DNA from 3 places in the Azospirillum humicireducens genome. Region 3 is predicted to be linked to each of the others. Evidence: riboswitches for the same ligand, from Rfam matches in the RefSeq annotation. Region 3 holds a riboswitch; each other region holds the start of a gene.
The links. Region 3 has a riboswitch for thiamine pyrophosphate ahead of thiC (phosphomethylpyrimidine synthase ThiC). Riboswitches for the same ligand answer to the same signal wherever they lie in the genome.
Positions count from the first base shown of each region.

Region 1 (6,052 bases), 790 kb from region 3:
GTGGCGCCGCCCAGGACCAGCTCGCGCAGGCGGGAGTGGCCATAGGATCCCATCACCAGCAGGTCGGCGCCCTGGTCGGAACAGCAGGACAGGATCATGTCGCCGACCTCGCCGCCGGATGCGATCACCGACTGCGGGCGGGCGGCGATGCCGTGGCGGTGCAGCCACTCGGTCAAGGCCGCGGCTTCGTCGCTGCGCTGGCCGGGCGGCTCCACGGTCAGGACGGTGACGCTCTCCGCCGCCTCCAGGAAGGGCATGGCGGCGCGGACGGCGCGGGCGGATTCGCGGCTGTTCTTCCAGGCGACCAGCACATGCCGGCCGATGGCGGCGGTCGCCGGCTGGCTGGGCGGCAGAACCAGCACCGGGGTGGCGGTCTCCAGGGGCAGGCGGTCGGGGATGTTGTGCAGGGAGACGCGTTCCCCCGCCCGGACGGCCGCCGATTGCGCCACCACGACCAGATCGGCATAGGAAGCCCGCTCGGCCAGCAGGTCGACGTGGTCGCCTTCCTCGATCGTCCAGTCGTAGGGCAGGCCGTTCAGCGCCTGCCTCACCTCCTGCTCGATCCGCTCGGCGTTCTCGTGGGCGATGGCGGTGGCTTCCGCCATGAAGCCGTAGGAGGCGGCGCGGCCGGTGGCGCCAGCCGGCATCGACACCGGCGTGGCGATGTAGAGCGCATGGATATGGGCGGAGAAGCGCTTGGCCAGAGCCGCGGCAACGGCCATCCGGCCGGCGTGGGCATCGTCGTTGGCCATGTGCAGCAGGATGGTCTTGATCGGCATGCCCTTGCGTCTCCCGATTCATGCCACCGCCGATCATTGGGCGGCGGAGCGGTTTCCCTCTAGGTAACGCGCCGCCGCCCCGGATGGCAACGCAATCGGATGGCCGGTTACTTCACCACCACCGCATAGTGATCGAGCGGCGCCACCTCCTTGATCAGGCCGCGCGCCTTCAGGAATTCGGCAAAGCGGGTGTAGCGGTCGGCATCCAGGGCGGCCGGGCTGTGGGCGAAACGCCGCAGCGTGTCCGCCCAGGCGCGGCGGTTCAGCTCGTCGTTCAGCTCCGGCCGGCCCTTGACGAAGGCGGCCTGCGACTCCTCCGGATGGTTCAGGATGTAGAGCGTCGCGCGTTCCACCGCCGCCAGGAAGCGCTTGACGCGCGGGTCGCTGGCCTTGGCCTTGTGGGCGACCAGGATCAGTTCGTCATAGGGCGGCACGCCTTCCTCTTCGGGGTAGAAGGCGCGGCCGGGATGCTTTTCGATGTCCAGCTGGTTCAGTTCGAAGTTCCGGAAGGCGCCGACCACCGCATCGACCTGCCCCGACAGCAGAGACGGCGACAGCGAGAAATTGACGTTGACCAACTCCACGTCCTTCAGGCTCAGCCCCTGCTTCTCCAGCATCGCGCCCAGCAGCGCATCCTCGAATCCGGCGATGGAAAAGCCGATCTTGCGGCCCTTCAGATCCTTCAACGTCTTTACCGGACCGTCGCGCAGGACGACGACGGAGTTCAGCGGGGTGGAGACCAACGTCCCGACACGGACCAGCGGCAGCCCTTCGGCCACCTGCAGGATCAGCTGCGGCTGGTACGACACGGCGAGATCGGCGCCGCCGGCGGCGACCAGCTTCGGCGGGTCGTTGGGATCGGCCGGGGCGGTCAGAGTCACCTCCAGCCCGGCGTCCTTGAAGAATCCCTTCTCCTGCGCCACCACCAGCGGGGCGTGGTCCGGGTTGACGAACCAGTCCAGCATCACGGACAGCTTGTCCTGGGCCATCGCGGGAAGCGCGGTCATCAGGCTGGCCGCCATCAGGCCGACGGTAAACAGGTGCTTCATCGGGTTTCTCTCCCCCCTTATCAAGGATTGGCGTCTTCGGCCGGTTGCGTATCGGGTTGCCAGGGCAGGGCGCGGCGGGCCAGCGCGTCGACGGCGGCATAGAGCGTCACCGCGAACACCCCCAGCACCAGCACGGCGGCGAACAGAAGGTCGATCTGCATGCGGGCGTTGGCGTGCAGCATCAGGTAGCCGAGACCGGAGGACGACCCCACCCACTCGCCGATCACCGCACCGATGGGCGCCACCGCCGCGGCCACCCGTACGCCGGACCAGAAGGCGGGCAGGGCGGCGGGCAGACGGATGCTCCACAGGATCGCGGCGGGCGAGGCGCCCATGGTGCGGGCAAGGTCGAGCCAACCGGGATCGGTGCGGCGCAGCCCGTCGAACAGCGCGGTCGTCACCGGGAAATAGATGACCAGCACCGCCATGGCGATCTTTGACGCCATGCCGTAGCCCAGCCAAAGCACCAGCAAGGGAGCCAGCGCGAAGACCGGGATCGCCTGGCTGACCAGCAGAAGCGGCATCAGCCAGCGCCGCGCCGTGCGGTATCGGGCCAGCAGCAGGGCGCTGACTCCGCCCAGGGCCACGCCGGCCACCAGCCCGATCAGAATCTCGGTCAGGGTGGTCAGCCCATGGCTCCACAGCAGGGGAGCCTGCCGACGCATGGCGTCCGCCACGGCCAGCGGACCGGGCAGCAGATAGCGAGGCAGGCCGGTGGCCCAGACCAGCGCCTGCCAGCCGGCGACCAGCACCGCGAGGGTGACGGCGGCGCGCAGCAGCGCCCTCATTCCGCCAACCTCCGCAGCAGCTCAGCCTGCAGCGCCAGCAATCCGGGATCGTCGACCCGGCGCGGCACCGGGCCGGACGGCTCCAGCGCCGGACCCATGATGGCGGGACGGCCGGTCATCACATGCAGGCAATCGCCGATGCGCAGAGCCTCCAGCGGATCGTGGGTGACCATCAGGACGGTGCGGCCGGCCAGCGTCTCCGCCGCCGTTTCCTGCAGCCTCAGACGGGTGAGGGCGTCGAGCGCGGAGAAGGGCTCGTCCATCAGAACCAGCGGTTTGTCCTCCATCAGCGTGCGGGCGAGCGCGACCCGCTGCCGCTGACCGCCGGAAAGCGCGGCCGGGCGGTCGCGCTCCCGCCCAGACAGACCGACGCGGCCAAGCAGCGCGCGGGCGCGTTCCACCCGCGCGGCGTCGGGACGGCGGTGGCGCAGCCGGTCGCCAAGCAGCACGTTGTCGAGAACGGTCAGCCAGGGCAGCAGCAGGTCCTGCTGAGCCATGTAGGCGATGCGGCCGGCGAGCGGCAGCCCGTCGCCGGTGGTGATGGTGGTCGGCGGCTCCGGCTCCGCCAGCCCGGCGAGGATGCGCAGCAGCGTGGTCTTGCCGACGCCGCTCGGCCCCAGCAGACAGGTGGTCCGCCCCGCCGGCAGCTTCAGCGTCAGGTCGGAGAACAGCAGCGTGCCGCCATAGGTCAGCCGAGCACGCGCCACGGTCACCGAAAGCGGCGTCATCGCCCGGCCCTGGCCAAGCCTGGTTGCGAGCCTGGGAGCGGGCAGGGCGGTAGAACGGAGACGGTGCGCTTGCGGTCTGGCATCACTGATCCCTACGCCGGCATGAACCGGATCAGGTTCCAGGGGTCGTCCCGCAACGGGACCTCTCAGCCGCCCATCGGCTCCCCCCAGTGAAGGCCGCGACTATAGGCGCGGACGTTCCGTGACCGCAAGCATTGCCGGAAGCCCTTCCAAGGCGTGGAAGCGCGGGCGGCGCTTGACCGGTGCGCGGCAGCGCCTAGTTTCTGACGGGACCGATGGAGATCCTCCCCTGACCACGCCTCTCCGAACCCCGCTGTTCATCGGCGGCGAGATCTATCGCGGCTCGACCTATGGCCCGAAGCATCCGCTGGCGATCCCGCGCGTATCGACCGTCATCGACCTCAGCCGCGCCATGGGGTGGCTGCCCGACGAGGTCTATCTCGATACCCATGTGGCGAGCGAACGCGAACTGTCGCGCTTCCATTCCCCCGATTACATCGCCGCCCTGAAACGGGCGGAGGCGGAGCAGCGGGTGGACGAGGCCACGGCGGCCCGGCACAATCTGGGCAAGCTGGAGAACCCGGTCTTCGCCGAGATGTACCGGCGGCCGGCGCACAGCAGCGGCTCTGCCCTGCAGGCGGCACGGATCCTGGGCGACCGGCCGGCCGGGCTGGTCTATGCACCGGCCGCCGGCACCCACCATGCGCGCCGCGACCGCGCCAGCGGCTTCTGCTATTTCAACGCGCCGGTTCTCGGCATCCTGGAACTGCTCGACCATGGGCTGGAGCGGGTTCTCTATGTCGATCTCGACGCCCACCATGGCGACGGGGTGGAGGAGGCGTTCGCCGACGACGACCGGGTGCTGACGGTTTCCATCCACGAGGACGGGCGCTGGCCCTATTCCGGCAAGGCGGAGGACCGGGCCGGCGGCATGGCCCGCAACCTGCCGGTCCCGCCGGGCTTCAACGACAGCGAGATGGAGCATGTGATGGCGGCGGCAGTGCTGCCGCTGGCCCGCGCCTTCCGTCCGCAGGCGATGGTGATCCAGACCGGCGCCGATGCGCTGGCCGAAGATCCCCTGAGCCGGTTGGAGCTGTCCAACCGGTCGCTGTGGGATGCGGTTGCCGCCTTGCTGCCCCTGGCGCCGCGGGTGCTGGTGGTGGGTGGCGGCGGCTACAATCCCTGGTCGGTCGGACGCTGCTGGACCGGCATATGGGCAGTGATGAGTGGCAGGGATCCCGCCGCCGTACCGCCGACTGCGGAGGCGGAGCGGGTGCTGCGCTCGCTCACCTGGAACCGTGCCGCCGGCCGCAACCCGCCGGAACACTGGTTCACCACGCTGGCGGACGCTCCCCGGCCGGGACCCGTGCGCGATGCGGTGAAGCGGGTGGCGGAGATGGCCGCATCCTGACACATTTCTGACGAATTTTGAACGATGCCGCGACGATTCGTTGACGGGGTTGGATTGCTCGTTGATCCTCGAAAGTCCGCAGCGATGCCGATCGCGCCGGTTCCGGCTCGTAGGGATGTGCGGATTCCGGGAGGAGAACGGGCGGGCGGATGTCGAACACGACGCTGTTCCTGATCGCCATCGTCATCATCATGCTGGCCGCCGTTCCGGTCGCCATGATGCTGAAGGATTTCCTTCCGAACATCCTGGAGAAGAGCAGCGGTCTGGAGCAGATCGAGAACCGCGTCTATGTGCTGCATGCCGAGGCGCACGAGCTTCAGAACCGCGTCAATCATCTGGTCCAGCGCCGCAACAGCCAGTCATCCGAACGTGCAAGGCTGGAAAGCGACATCCGCAAAGCGGAAAAGCTGATAAGGGACTTGGCGGAACAGCCCCCGCTGTTCGTGCATGAGGTCGGCGATCCCCAGGCCGGCCTGATGAAGTTCGTTGCGACCGTCACGCAGGAGAAGGCGTCGGCCGCCGCAAGGGCCGCCGGCGACCGCGGCCCGGTCAACCAGATCTGGCGCTGCGCCAACGTGGCGGAGGTGTGGGCCTCCAGCTTCGACGAGGCAAAGCAGATGGTCGACGTCGCCTTTCCCTTCAAGCTGGGCTTCCAGAAGTCGTTCATGCGCGGCGACGCGCGGACCGGTGGCGCGAAGGGCGCCGCGAAGGGCGGCGTGCCCCAGCCCCCGGCGACGGCGCGGTCCAAGGCTTCCGCCACATGATGATCAACTTCATCATCGTTCTTGGCATCGTCGCCGTCGGCGCCTGGCTGGGCAACGTCCTGCTGTCGGTCGAACAGCGGGTGTCGCAGGCCCGCCAGCGCGTCCGCGGCGTCCGCGGCACGCTGGACAAGCTGGACGCGACCATCCACCGCCTGCACCGGGAGGAGGAGAGCCTCCATGGCGAGATCGAGGAGCTGGTCCGCGACATGGTGGAATTGCGCAAGAAGCAGGTCGAGGTGCAGCAGCGCCTGACCGAGGCGCAGAGCCGCCGCCGTCCGCAAATCCTGATCCTGACCGACCGCCGCAATCCCGGCGACAAGGAATGGCTGGTCACCGTGGTGAATCAGCAGATTGGCGAGATCGACGCCGCCCATCCGATGGCTGTCGAATGGGCCCGCGGCCGCGATTATCTGGTTTGGGCGGAGTCGGAGCGCGAGGCCGCCGAGCGCGCCACCCGCCGCTTCAGCGCCCGCCCCGGCTATCAGGTGAAGTCGGTGGCAGCGGTGAAGGAA
Region 1 covers NZ_CP015285.1:1,143,687-1,149,738, reverse strand. The annotation lists gene A6A40_RS05185 (universal stress protein) at 1-779, opposite strand, end outside; gene A6A40_RS05180 (ABC transporter substrate-binding protein) at 887-1,828, opposite strand; gene A6A40_RS05175 (ABC transporter permease) at 1,849-2,616, opposite strand; gene A6A40_RS05170 (ABC transporter ATP-binding protein) at 2,613-3,344, opposite strand; TPP riboswitch at 3,416-3,522, opposite strand; gene A6A40_RS05165 (acetoin utilization protein AcuC) at 3,547-4,776, shown strand; gene A6A40_RS05160 (hypothetical protein) at 4,926-5,540, shown strand; gene A6A40_RS05155 (hypothetical protein) at 5,537-6,052, shown strand, end outside.
Region 1: it holds a riboswitch for thiamine pyrophosphate, as region 3 does, so the genes downstream of both, A6A40_RS05170 (ABC transporter ATP-binding protein) here and thiC (phosphomethylpyrimidine synthase ThiC) in region 3, are expected to answer to the same signal.

Region 2 (6,052 bases), on a different contig from region 3:
GCGCCAGCTTCGGCACCACCTGGCTGGCGATGACGTAGGGATAGAGCAGCCGGCGGAGCCCCGCGACCTCCGCCAGCGCCACCCCGGCGACGAAGCCGACGACGCAGCCGATGCCGAGCCCGAGCGCCATCTCCGCCGCGGTCACCGCCAGATGCGGCAGCAGCCGTCCGCTCGCCAGACCGCTCCACAGCGCCGCCACCACGGCGGAGGGCGGCGGCAGCACCAGCGCCGGAATCCCCGACCAGCGGCAATAGCCCTCCCACCCCGCCAGAAGCAGCAGCGGCAACAGGATCGCGGCGATGCGGGCCGTCATTCCGCCGCCTCCGCCCGCCGCAGCCCGGACCCGCCGTCCATGGCATGGCGCAGCTCGCGGCACAGCACGTTGAAGCGCGGATCGTAACGCAGGTCGCGCGGGCGCGGGCGCGGCAGGTCGATGGCAAGGCTGTGGCGCAGCCGCCCGTCCGCCATCACCGCCACGCGGTCGCCCAGATAGACCGCCTCGGCGATGTCGTGGGTGACGAACAGGGCGGTGGTGCCGCGCTGCGCGCACAGCCGCAGCAGATCCTCCTGCAACTCTTCGCGCGTGAGGGCGTCCAGCGCGGCAAAGGGCTCGTCGAGCAGAAGCAGCGCCGGATCGGCGATCAGCGCGCGGGCCAGCGCAACCCGGCTCTGCTGGCCGCCCGACAGCGCCCGCGGTCCCCGTCCCGACAGCCCGGCCAGCCCGACCCGCTCCAGCAGGTCCAGCGCGCGGGCGCGGTCGTCGGCGCTGGCGCGGCGGTGCAGCGTCACCGGCAGCAGCACATTGTCGAGAACCGTCAGCCATTCCAGCAGCGTCGGCGCCTGGAAGACGAAGCCAACCGCATCGCCCGGCCCGCGCACCGGCACGCCGCCCAGCCGCACCCGCCCGGCGGCGGGGGGCAGCAGCCCGGCGGCCAGCTTCAGCAGCGTGGTCTTGCCGCAGCCGCTGCGCCCCAGCAGGCAGTGGACAGCACCCCGGCCGACCGTCCAGTCGACACCGTCGACGATGGCCGAACCGCCGTAGTCGAAGCGCACGTTCTCGAAGCTCAGGAAGGCCGGCGGGTCAATCGGCATAGCGGGCCAACCCCTCCGCCAGCGCTTCCGCCGAGCGTTCGATCTCCGTCACCGTCACCAGATCCAGCAGGTTGAACCGGCCGTCATGGTGCCAGCCCGCCTCCGGCGCGGTCATGCCGCCCAAGGCACAAAGCCGCGTGACCCCCGCCGCCCCCAGCGGCCCGGCCAGCCGGAACAGCTCCTCCGGCGATGCGGCGATGCCGGCGGTCTGCAGCACGGCGCGGTGCGGGGCGACGCGGCCCGCGACCTCCGCCAGATCGTCCACCGCGACAACGGCAACCGTCCGGTTCAGCGCGGTCGGCGCCAGCCCGTCCGGCGCGTCGGTGCAGGACACGCACCAGCCGCCCGCCGGATCGGACAGCAGCAGATGGCCGGACCCGTCCAGGCCGCGCATCGCCTGCCCGTCGCGCCAGCCGGCAACCTCCCCGCCCTCCGCCATCGACAGGGGGCGGCGCGGGTGCTTGCGGGCCTGCACCGCGAGTTCATGGGCGAGCAGGACGGCGAAATCCTGCGGCGACAGCCGGCCGCCGCGCTCGACGAACAGGGTCTGCGGCGAATAGCAGCCCTGCTGGTCGTAGCGGGCGATGTCGTGGGCGGCCAGCCGCGCCGTCTCCCCCGCCCGCCGCGGGTCCAGCGCGGCGCGCGACACCAGCGCGAAACTGATCTTGTGGCCGTAGGGCAGGAAGCGGGTGGTCACCGGCACCCGGTCGCGGATCGCCGCCAGCGCCGCGGTGCCGCCATAGGCGACCACCGTGTCGGCCTGGGCCAGCCATGCCCGCTCCGCCGCCGCATCGCCGCCCTTCCACCACACCACGGCCAGACACTCGCCCAGCCGGGGATCGATCTCCGCCAGCAATTGCGCGAACCAGCCCGCGAACAGCGGCTCGGCACTGGGCAGCTTGCCGACCGTACCGGACTTGACCAGCAGGCCGGAGATCAGGCTCCACAGGGGCAGTCCCGGCACATTGCCCGCCCAGACATGCAGCAGCAGGTCGGGGCCGAAGGCGCGGGTGAAGCCGCCCTTGGCCGCCGGCTGGAACTCGTCCAGCACCAGCGGGTTGGCGAAATCCTCCGCCAGGAAGCGGCGCAGCTCATGGGCGCGGAAGGTCTTCAGATAACCGGTCAGCCCCAGCCTGACCATCTCGGCATCATAGCCGGTGACGATGGGCAGCAGCCGCTCCGCCCTTTGGCGCCACGGATCCCCGCGGTCGAGCAGCCGTTGGATCGCCGCATCGATCACCGCGACGATGTGCGCTGTCGGCAGCGTCTTCAGATAGCCGCGCGCCGCGGCCCGGACCGTCGCCGCCACCCGCTCCACCTGCCCGGAATCCAGCACCGGCACCGCCACGCGCAACGCCTCGGCGCCCGACCCGAAGGTCAGCACGCGCCGCTCCACCGCATCCGGCGGCAGGCCGGGCAGATGGCCTGCCAGTTCCGGTTCGTCGCCGAAGGCCAAGGCCGCGCTCCCGCTCAACCGCGCGCGGCAGCGAGGAAATCCTCCACCGCCAGCGAACAGCCCTTGGCCTGCGCCCCGGCGACGCGGCCCAGCAGGCGGAATCCGCCCTCTTCCAGGATACCGGCGTCCTCGGTCAGGATGGCAGCGACGGAGTTGACGTGGGCCAGATCATGGTGAACCAGAACGCCGATGCTGCCGGGTGGAACATCGCGGCCGGACAAGGGATCGACGACGCGGCTGCGGATCCAGTGCGGGCCGGATTTCAGCGACGGGCAGACCGCGTTGCCGTCGTCGTAGAACTGCGTGCTCAGTTCGGTCATGCCGTACATGTTGATGCAGCGCTCGCGTGGGACGCCGAAGACGTCCGACAACCGGCCATAGAACTCGTCCGGTTCCAGCTCGCGCGACTGGCCCTTGAAGCCGCCGGTGTCGAGGATGCGGCTCCCCTCCGGCAGGGCGAAGCGGCGGCTGTCGCGCGCCATGGCGTCCATCAGATGCACGAAGCCATAGCTGGCGCCCAACAGGGCGAAGGGCTGCCCCGACCGTTCGGCGGCGTCCAGCCGGTCATAGAGCCCGGCGATGTCGATGCCCGCCTCGCCGATCCAATGGCGGCTGTCCGGCGTGCCGCATTCGGCCCGCGCCAGCTCCAGGTAATGGGCGAGCGAGGAGTTCGGCATCGCCGCCTCGGTCGGAAACAGGATGCCCATCGCGATCCGCTCCGCATCCTGCATGAAGCGGCGGCGGAAATTCAGCAGCATGGAGCGGTCGTAGACCGTCAGGGTCGTGTGGTGGATCTGGCCGCGGATGCCGCCCTTGGTCGTGCCGCTGGTCATGAAGATGCGGACGGACTCCTCCGCCGGTTGGCAGCTGAGCGTCAGGTCCTTGAAGGCGTTGATCGGCACTGCCGGGATGTCGCGCCAGCTCTTCACCCCGCGCGGCGTCCGGCCGCGCTGCATGGCGAAGCGGCGATAGGGCTGGTTGTGCTCGAACTGGTGGGCGAACACCTCCAACGCCAAGGCATTGAAGGCCTCGTCGGCCGCCGCCCCGGCTCCGATGCCGGCCGCCATGAAGGCCAGAACCCTGTCGTAGATCACGCTGTCGTAGATCGCGCTCACCGCCACACTCCCCGCCCCGTTTTCTCCATGCGGCACTGACCGATGGAGCAACAAACGAATCCGGGATGAGCCTGTGGGGGTATGGATTTGCGCGTCGGCCACGAAGGCCTTCTCGTCCCGCATCCCTACGCCGGCATGACCCGGATCAGGTTCGAAGGGTTGCCGCGTCGCCCGGACGCGAAGCACCGGGCCGGCGGGTGTCTCAGCCTCCTGAACGAGGCTCCCCTGGGAACGGGACGGAGCCTAGAAGACCATCGCGCCGTCTGTCAACGGCGGGGATGCCCGCTTTGCGGACAGCGGAAACGGCGGTGCGGACTGGGGCCGACCGACGAAAGCAGGACGAATGTGGGGCGGCTCACATCCCGGATTCCGGGGCTTGGGTAGGGTCTGTCCATCGGCAACACGCCGCATCCCGCGGCCCCGAGACAGGAGACCAGATCATGATCCGCACCTCCCTTCTGGACGGCGAGCCGCGCACCGCCGACGCGGTGGCGCTGGAGGAGACCGACCTGCTGGCGCTCGACCGGTCGCAGTTGATGCCGGTGCGGACGGCCGGGGTCTTCGGCTGCTGCACCACGCGGGCCATCTCGCCGGAGGTGAAGTGACCGGTGCGGCGCCCGCTGTGGTCCGGGCCACATTGTCGGCTTGAAAGGCTTCGCCCCGCCCAGGCCCGGTCAGGACCGCCTCACGCTGTCGGCCATCTTCTTGGCGACCAGAAGCAGGTCGCCGTCCGACCGGCTGCCCGCAAGCGTGTAGGCGGTGGCGCCGTTGCGCCAATAGACCAGTTGAAGCCCGCGCTGCTCGACGGCGTGCAGACCTCTGTCGTCGATCGGATCCCCGGCGACGACCAGAAGCGTCAGCATCTCGCCGTCCTTCTCGCGGTAGACGAACTGGAGGCCGACGCCGCTGCTCATCGGCACCAGGGTCGCCCGCAACAGAGTCAGCAGGTTCGGGTCCAAGGCCGGCAGGTTGACCGTGACGGCGCCGAGCCGGTGGGGAAGCCCCTCGGCCATCGCATTCAGGTCGGCCAGGGACTGGTCCGAGAGGGCAAGGCTTTGGCTGACAGCCGTTTCATGCATCTCGGCGGCCTGCTCCGCAAAGTCCGGCACGCTGTAGGAGGCTGTCTTCTGCTGGTGATGGACCAGTGCCGCGATGTTGGCGCCGCCCACCAGCAGCAGGATCGCCGCCGCGAGCGGACCGAAGCGCCGGATGACCCGCTCCGTGCGCAGGCGGCCGTACAGGCGCCCGGTCAGGCTCTCCGTGTGGCGGGGAGGGTCGCCGGTCATCCGCGCAAAGCCCTGGCGCAGTGCCTCCCTTTGATGAAGATAGTCATGCAGCCGGGCGGCGGCCGCCGGGTTGGAGGCGAGGAACGCCTCGAACGCCAGCCGGCGCGCGGGATCCAGTTCTCCATCGATGTAGGCGTGCAGGTCGGCTTGCCACTCACCGTTCATCCCGGTCCCCATCATGGCTTACTTCACCACCCGCAAAGGCGCCGGCCTGCCGTCATCCGCCCGGCTCCCATCTCCACGCACGTCGGCGCGCAGCGCCTCCCGCCCGCGCGCGAGGCGCGACATCAGCGTTCCAAGCGGAATGCCGAGAATCCCGGCGGCCTCCTGGTAGCTCATTCCGTCGACCGCAACCAACATGAGCGCCCGCCGCTGATCCTCGGGAAGCCGGGCGAAGGCCTCCATGGTGCGGGCAAGTTCGACCTGATCGGGTTGATTGGGCGCGATGTCGCTGCGGACGAGCGGCTCGATGGACGCCGCCGCACGGGTCCGCACCTGATCGCGGCGGCGGTCGCTGACATGGACATTGTGCAGGATACCGAACAGCCAGGAGCGCAGGTTGGCCTCCGGCCGGTAGGTCCGGGCGCCGGCAATGGCCCGCACCAGCGTCTCCTGCACCAGATCCTCCGCGTCGTCCCGGTTGCGCACCAGGGTCATCGCGTAGCGGCGCAAGGTGCGGACGTGATCCGACAACTGGCTTCGCAGGCTGAACGTCACATCGTCGCTCCATGGATGGGGCTGCTTCTATGTGTACGCGAGGCAGGCCATTTTAATCCCCCGGCCGATGCGGACCCGCCCTCACTGTGCGAACGGCACGAGGAGCAGCGCGGCGCCCGACACCAGCAATGCCGCAAGGCTCCGCCGCGCGATGACGACGGAGGCCGTCCCCGGTTCCATCTCTTCCAGCCGCATGGCCAGCAGGCCGCCGAAGAAGCCGGACACCGAGGCCACCACATGCACCAGCGCCAGCGCATTCAGGACCGGCAGGCCCAGCAGGAGCGCGACGACCACCAGCGTGGTTCCATAAAGAAGCGCCTGGATCAGGATCGGCGCCCAATGTTCGCGCGCGACATAGACCTCGAACCCCTCGGCGAAGAGGCCGG
Region 2 covers NZ_CP028902.1:520,654-526,705, forward strand. The annotation lists gene A6A40_RS16875 (ABC transporter permease) at 1-313, opposite strand, end outside; gene A6A40_RS16880 (ABC transporter ATP-binding protein) at 310-1,092, opposite strand; gene A6A40_RS16885 (acyl-CoA reductase) at 1,082-2,548, opposite strand; gene A6A40_RS16890 (LuxE/PaaK family acyltransferase) at 2,563-3,615, opposite strand; TPP riboswitch at 3,768-3,900, opposite strand; gene A6A40_RS30730 (cyclic nucleotide-binding domain-containing protein) at 4,104-4,268, shown strand; gene A6A40_RS16895 (anti-sigma factor family protein) at 4,338-5,129, opposite strand; gene A6A40_RS16900 (sigma-70 family RNA polymerase sigma factor) at 5,133-5,666, opposite strand; gene A6A40_RS16905 (hypothetical protein) at 5,748-6,052, opposite strand, start outside.
Region 2: it holds a riboswitch for thiamine pyrophosphate, as region 3 does, so the genes downstream of both, A6A40_RS16890 (LuxE/PaaK family acyltransferase) here and thiC (phosphomethylpyrimidine synthase ThiC) in region 3, are expected to answer to the same signal.

Region 3 (6,052 bases):
GCCGCCGAGACGATTCCCGGCGCTGCCGTCTCCGAGCCGGCCGAAGACGACGACTCGGAAGAGGATGAGGAAGAGGGCGAGGGCGACGAGGAGACCGGCGCAGACGCCGGCGATCGCAACGGCGAGGGCCGCAAGAAGCGCCGCCGCGGCAAGCGCGGCGGTCGCCGCAGGTCCCGCCGCGAGGGTGCGGAAGGGTTGGAAGGAGGCGAGGAGACTGCGGCCGATCAGTCGTCTGCCGCTCCGGCCGAAACCGCTCCCGTACAGGCTCCGGCCGAGGCATCCGACCTCGACTGGATCCTGGCCGGTGAAAGCGCTCCGGCACCCGTCCCGGAAGAGGCTCCGGTTCCGGTGCCCGCGGCCGAGCCGCCGGTAACCGCTCCGGCCCCGGCTGAAGCCGTTGCCGAAAAGGCGCCGGCCAAGAAGGCCTCGCGCAAGCGCAAGGCCGCTGCCGAGGCCCCGGTGGAAGCCGCGCCCGCCGCCGCGCCTGCCGTCGACCAGGCCCCGGCCAGGGGCCGCAAGCGCAAGGCTGCCGCTCCGGTGGAAGCACCGGTGGAAGCGGCACCCGAGCCGGTGACGGAGCAGGCTCCGGCCAAGAAGGCCTCGCGCAAGCGCAAGGCCGCTGCCGAAGCCCCGGTCGAGGCCGCGCCCGCTGCCGCGCCTGTCGTCGCCGAAGCGCCGGCCAAGGGCCGGAAGCGCAAGGCAGCCGCAGCCGAAGCCCCGGCGGCAGTCGCGACCGACGCGGCTCCGGCCAAGAAGGCCTCGCGCAAGCGCAAGGCCGCTGCCGAGGCTCCGGCCGAAGCCGCGCCCGCCGTCGTCGCTGCGACGGCGCCTGCCACCGCTCCGGAACCCGCTGCGGTTCCGGCGGCGGCCGACGACACCGGCGAAGCTGCCGCCAAGCCGCGCCGCGGCTGGTGGAAGCGGTAAGCCGAACGGCCCGTTGGGACTTCTGGAACGGGAAAAGGCGCCGCAAGGCGCCTTTTCCTTTTCCCGGACGTTATTTCCCTGCCACAGCACAGGTCGGACCATGAGCAAGGCTTTCACCCGCGAGAACGACACGCCCCCCGAAAGCGAACTCGACGATCTCGACGATCCGGCACCGCTGCCGCAGGGCTTCAAGAATTACATGACGCCGCCCGGCTTCCAGCGCATGCAGGAGGAACTGCGCCATCTGCTGCGGGTGGAGCGGCCGAAGGTGGTGGAGGTGGTGTCCTGGGCCGCCGGCAACGGCGACCGGTCGGAGAACGGCGACTATCTTTATGGCAAGAAGCGCCTGCGCGAGATCGACCGCCGCATCCGCTTCCTGAACAAGCGCTTGGAGTCGGCGGTGGTGGTCAACCCGCAGGACCAGAAGAACCGCGAACAGGTCTTTTTCGGCGCCATCGTCACCTATGCCCGCGAAGACGGATCCGAGAACACCATCACCATCGTCGGCGCCGACGAGGTCGATCCCGACCGCGGCCATGTCAGTTGGATCTCCCCCATCGCCCGCGCATTGCTGAAGGCGCGGGAGGGCGATCTGGTCGATGTGCGCACGCCGGCGGGCATGGAACAGGTGGAGGTGCTGGAGATCAGGTACGCGGGGTGAGTGGAGGCGTTGCTGCCCCCACCCTGACCCTCCCCCGCTGGGCGGGGGAGGGAATTGGACCTTTGTCGGCGTTCGGCGGCAGTCCCCTCTCCCGCATTAGCGGGGGAGGGTTAGGGAGGGGGCATCGCTGCCGAGACCTCACTCCGCCGCCGGCTGGTAAATCTCCCCGCCCGACTCGCGGAACTTCTGCGACATCTCGGCCATGCCGGACTCCGCGGCGTCGCGGATTTCCTGCGTGATCTTCATCGAACAGAATTTCGGCCCGCACATCGAACAGAAATGCGCGGTCTTGGCCCCTTCGGCCGGCAGGGTCTCGTCGTGATAGGCCATCGCCGTCTCGGGATCGAGCGACAGGGCGAACTGGTCGCGCCAACGGAAGGAGAAGCGGGCGCGCGACATGGCGTCGTCACGCAGGCGGGCCGCCGGATGGCCCTTGGCAAGGTCGGCGGCGTGGGCAGCGATCTTGTAGGCGATGACGCCGGCCTTCACGTCATCGCGGTCGGGCAGCCCCAGATGCTCCTTCGGCGTGACGTAGCAGAGCATCGCCGTGCCGAACCAGCCGATCATCGCCGCACCGATGGCGCTGGTGATGTGATCGTATCCCGGAGCGATGTCGGTCACCAGCGGCCCCAGCGTGTAGAAGGGCGCCTCGCCGCACAGGGCCAACTGCTTTTCGACATTGTGCTTGATCTTGTGCATCGGCACATGGCCCGGCCCTTCGATCATCACCTGCACGTCGCGCGCCCAGGCGATCTTGGTCAACTCGCCCAGGGTTTCCAGCTCGGCGAACTGGGCGGCGTCGTTGGCGTCGGCCTGGCTGCCCGGCCGCAACCCGTCTCCCATCGACAGCGCGACGTCATAGGCGCGGCAGATCTCGACGATGTCGGCAAAATGGTCGTAGAGGAAGCTCTCGCGATGATGCGCCAGACACCATTTGGCGATGATCGAGCCGCCGCGCGAGACGATGCCGGTCACCCGCTTGGCGGTCAGCGGGATATGGGCCAGCCGCAGGCCGGCATGGATGGTGAAGTAATCGACGCCCTGCTCCGCCTGCTCGATCAACGTCTCACGGAACAGCTCCCAGGTCAGGTCCTCGGCCCTGCCCTTCACCTTTTCCAAAGCCTGATAGATCGGCACGGTGCCAATGGGAACCGGGGAGTTGCGCAGGATCCATTCGCGGGTCCGGTGGATGTCGGCGCCGGTGGACAGGTCCATCACCGTGTCGGCGCCCCAACGGATCGCCCACACCATCTTCTCCACCTCCTCCTCGATCGAGGAGGTCACGGCGGAGTTGCCGATGTTGGCGTTGATCTTGGTCAGGAAGTTCCGGCCGATGATCATCGGCTCCGACTCGGGGTGGTTGACGTTGGACGGAATGATTGCCCGCCCGCGCGCTACCTCGTCGCGCACGAATTCCGGCGTGATGAAGTCGGGGATGTCGGCCCCGAAATCCTCACCGTCGCGGGCGGCTCCGATTGCCGCGACCCGGCCCAGATTCTCGCGGACGGCGATATACTCCATCTCCGCAGTGACGATGCCGGCGCGGGCATAGGCCATCTGCGTGACGGCCCCGCCGCCCTTGGCGCGCAGCACGCCGCTGTCGGTGGTCTCCACGTCGCCGCGGGCCAGGATCCAGTCGCGGCGGTGCTTGGCCAGCCCGGCGCGCACGTCGATGCTCACCGACCCGTCGGTGTAGGGGCCGGATGAATCATAGACGGTCAGCGGAGGCTCGCCACCCGACAAGGCGATCTCGCGCATGGCGACGCGCAGGTCTGGAAAGCGCGTGCCCGGCACATGGATTTTGCGCGACGACGGCAGTGGGCCGGTCGAAATGCGGATGGCGGAGTCGTTGAAGTCCTTGGGCATTGGGTTTCTCCGTCGGAGTTGGGCGGACAAACCCGGGACTGCGGACGGAGGTGCGGTGTCTTCGTGCGGGCCGTATCCCTGCATGAGTCCCCGGCGTGGCGGGGCTGATACGGCCGGACGGGGCGAGAATCGGCCCGTCACGAGGTCCCTCCCTTCGCCGGTATGACCCGGATCAGGTTCGAAGGGTCACCACGCTGCCGGCAGCGCTTGGCGCCGTCCGGCCGTTGGTATCTCAGCCCCCTGTCGGGACCCCCCTGGAATGCGCCCATCCTGCCGGGACGGACGCCCCCTGTCAAAAGGAAAGAACAGCGGACGATCCGCTCACCCCATTGTGGAGATCCGGTGCTACAGCCAGCGTTTCAGACGAACATAGATCATCGGCAGAAGCGCCGACAACAGCATCAGCCCCAAGGCGCTTGGATAGCCGAAGGGCGAGTCGGTCCCCGGCATCTCGTTGAAATTCATGCCGCCGATGCTGGCGACCAGGGTTGGCGGGAACAGCAGGACGGTCAGGACCGACACGATCTTGACGATCTCGTTCTGCTCCACGTTGATCTGACCCAGCGCGGTGTCCAGCGCCAACGCGACCTTGCCGGCCAGGAAGCGGGCGTACTGGTCCAGTCCGCGCAGATCCTGCAGCGTCGTCTTGGCCCAGCGTCGTGTCGCCTTGCCGGAGTTCCAGCCGTCGCCGCGCGCCAGGAAATCGGCCATCCGTGACAGGCTGGCCAGGCTGATGCGGGCCTTGCCGATCAGGTGGCCGGCATGGCCGATGCGCTTCAGCGTCTGGGCGTCGTCCAACGTCTCGCCACGCGAACGCAGCTTGCGCCCACGGAAGAAGCGGCGGTTCAGCACGTCCAGTTCGACCCCGGTCCGCCGCAGCACAGCCGACGTCCGGTCGACCATCCCGTCGACCAGCGCCGCCAGAACCAGTTCCCCGCGGGAGGCGGGGACCTGCCCATGGGTGGCGCGGCGGCGGAAAGCCAGCAGGGCCTGGGGGTCGATGTCGTGGATGGTGACCAGCCGGCGCCCGGCCAGCACGAAGCTGACCGTGGCGATGCGTGGCTCGTCGGTATCGGCCCAGACCAGGGCGGTGACGGTCATGGTCAAGGCGCCCCCGGCGATGCGCAACCGGCTCGATTCCTCGATCTCGGCCATCTGCTCGCGGGTTGGCAGGCTGGCGCCGATCAGAGTCTCCGCCCGCGCCAACTCCTCGGCGGTCGGGTTGATCAGGTCCAGCCAGACGGAGGCCTCGGGCAGCGGATCCGCCCCCTCCGCGGCCTCCCTGGCCCAGCGCAGCAGACCGCCCTCATTGACGAAGACATGCAGCAAGGCACTGCTCCTTGCGAGGTTGGCGGCGGCTCTTGAGGCGGCTAGGTCATCCGCCCGCCACGCCTGGGCTTCTGGGGCGGCTGTACCGGCGAAGGCGCTTTCCCCTCGGTGTCGAGGTCCAGCGTTGCCCCCTCCGCCTTCAAAGCCTGTTCCAGCTTGCGGCGGAAGGCGCCGCCATCCCGTTTGGCGTCGAGGAAATGGCCGACCGCCTCCTTCGCCGCGTCGCTGTCGTAGGGGATCTTGCCCAACGCCGCCAGCTTGGCGCGCTCCACCAGCTTGGGGTCCATCCGGTCGCGGATGGCCTTCATCTGGCGGAGCAGGTCCTTGCGCAGGTCGCTCATCGGCCCCCCGTTGCAGCGTCAGGCCTTGCCGATCAGGGTGCCGGCGCCGCCTTCGGTGAAGATCTCGAGCAGCAGTGCATGCGGCACGCGGCCATCGAGGATAACCGCGGCGTCGACACCCTGCTCCACCGCGCCGATGCAGGTTTCGATCTTCGGGATCATGCCGCCGGACGCGGTGCCGTCGGCGATGGCCCTGTGGGCATCCTCCAGCGACATCTTCTCGATCAGCGTCTTGTCCTTGTCGAGAACGCCGGCGACGTCGGTCAGCAGGAAGAAGCGCGCCGCCTTCACCGCCGCCGCGACCGCGCCGGCCGCCGTATCGGCATTGATGTTGTAGGTGTCGCCGTTCACGTCGAAGCCGACCGGCGCGATCACCGGGATGATGTCCGACTGCGCCAGGGCATGCAGAATCTGCGGGTTGACCTTGTACGGCTCGCCGACGAAGCCGAGGTCCAGCACCTTCTCGATGTTGCTGTCGGGATCGCGCTGCACGCGCTCCAGCCGGCGGGCGGTGATCAGGTTGCTGTCCTTGCCCGACAGGCCGACGGCCCGGCCGCCGGCGCTGTTGATGGCGGCGACGATCTGCTTGTTGATGGAGCCGGCAAGCACCATCTCGACCACCTCGACCGTCTCCTTGTCGGTGACGCGCAGGCCGTCGATGAAGCTGGACTTGATCTTCAGCCGCTCCAGCATCTGGCCGATCTGCGGCCCGCCGCCATGGACGACCACCGGATTGATGCCGACCTGCTTCAGCAGGACGATGTCGCGCGCGAAAAGCTCCGCCAGGCTGGCGTCGCCCATGGCGTGGCCGCCGTACTTGATGACGAAGGTGCTCCCGGCATAGCGGCGCATGTAGGGCAGCGCTTCGGACAGGGTACGGGCCTTGGCGAGCCACTCGTCACGGGTGGGAGTCTGCACGGGAGGATGCCCT
Region 3 covers NZ_CP015285.1:350,693-356,744, reverse strand. The annotation lists gene A6A40_RS01605 (Rne/Rng family ribonuclease) at 1-924, shown strand, start outside; gene greB (transcription elongation factor GreB) at 1,025-1,585, shown strand; gene thiC (phosphomethylpyrimidine synthase ThiC) at 1,724-3,451, opposite strand; TPP riboswitch at 3,584-3,717, opposite strand; gene A6A40_RS01590 (magnesium transporter CorA family protein) at 3,797-4,780, opposite strand; gene A6A40_RS01585 (hypothetical protein) at 4,822-5,121, opposite strand; gene argB (acetylglutamate kinase) at 5,140-6,039, opposite strand.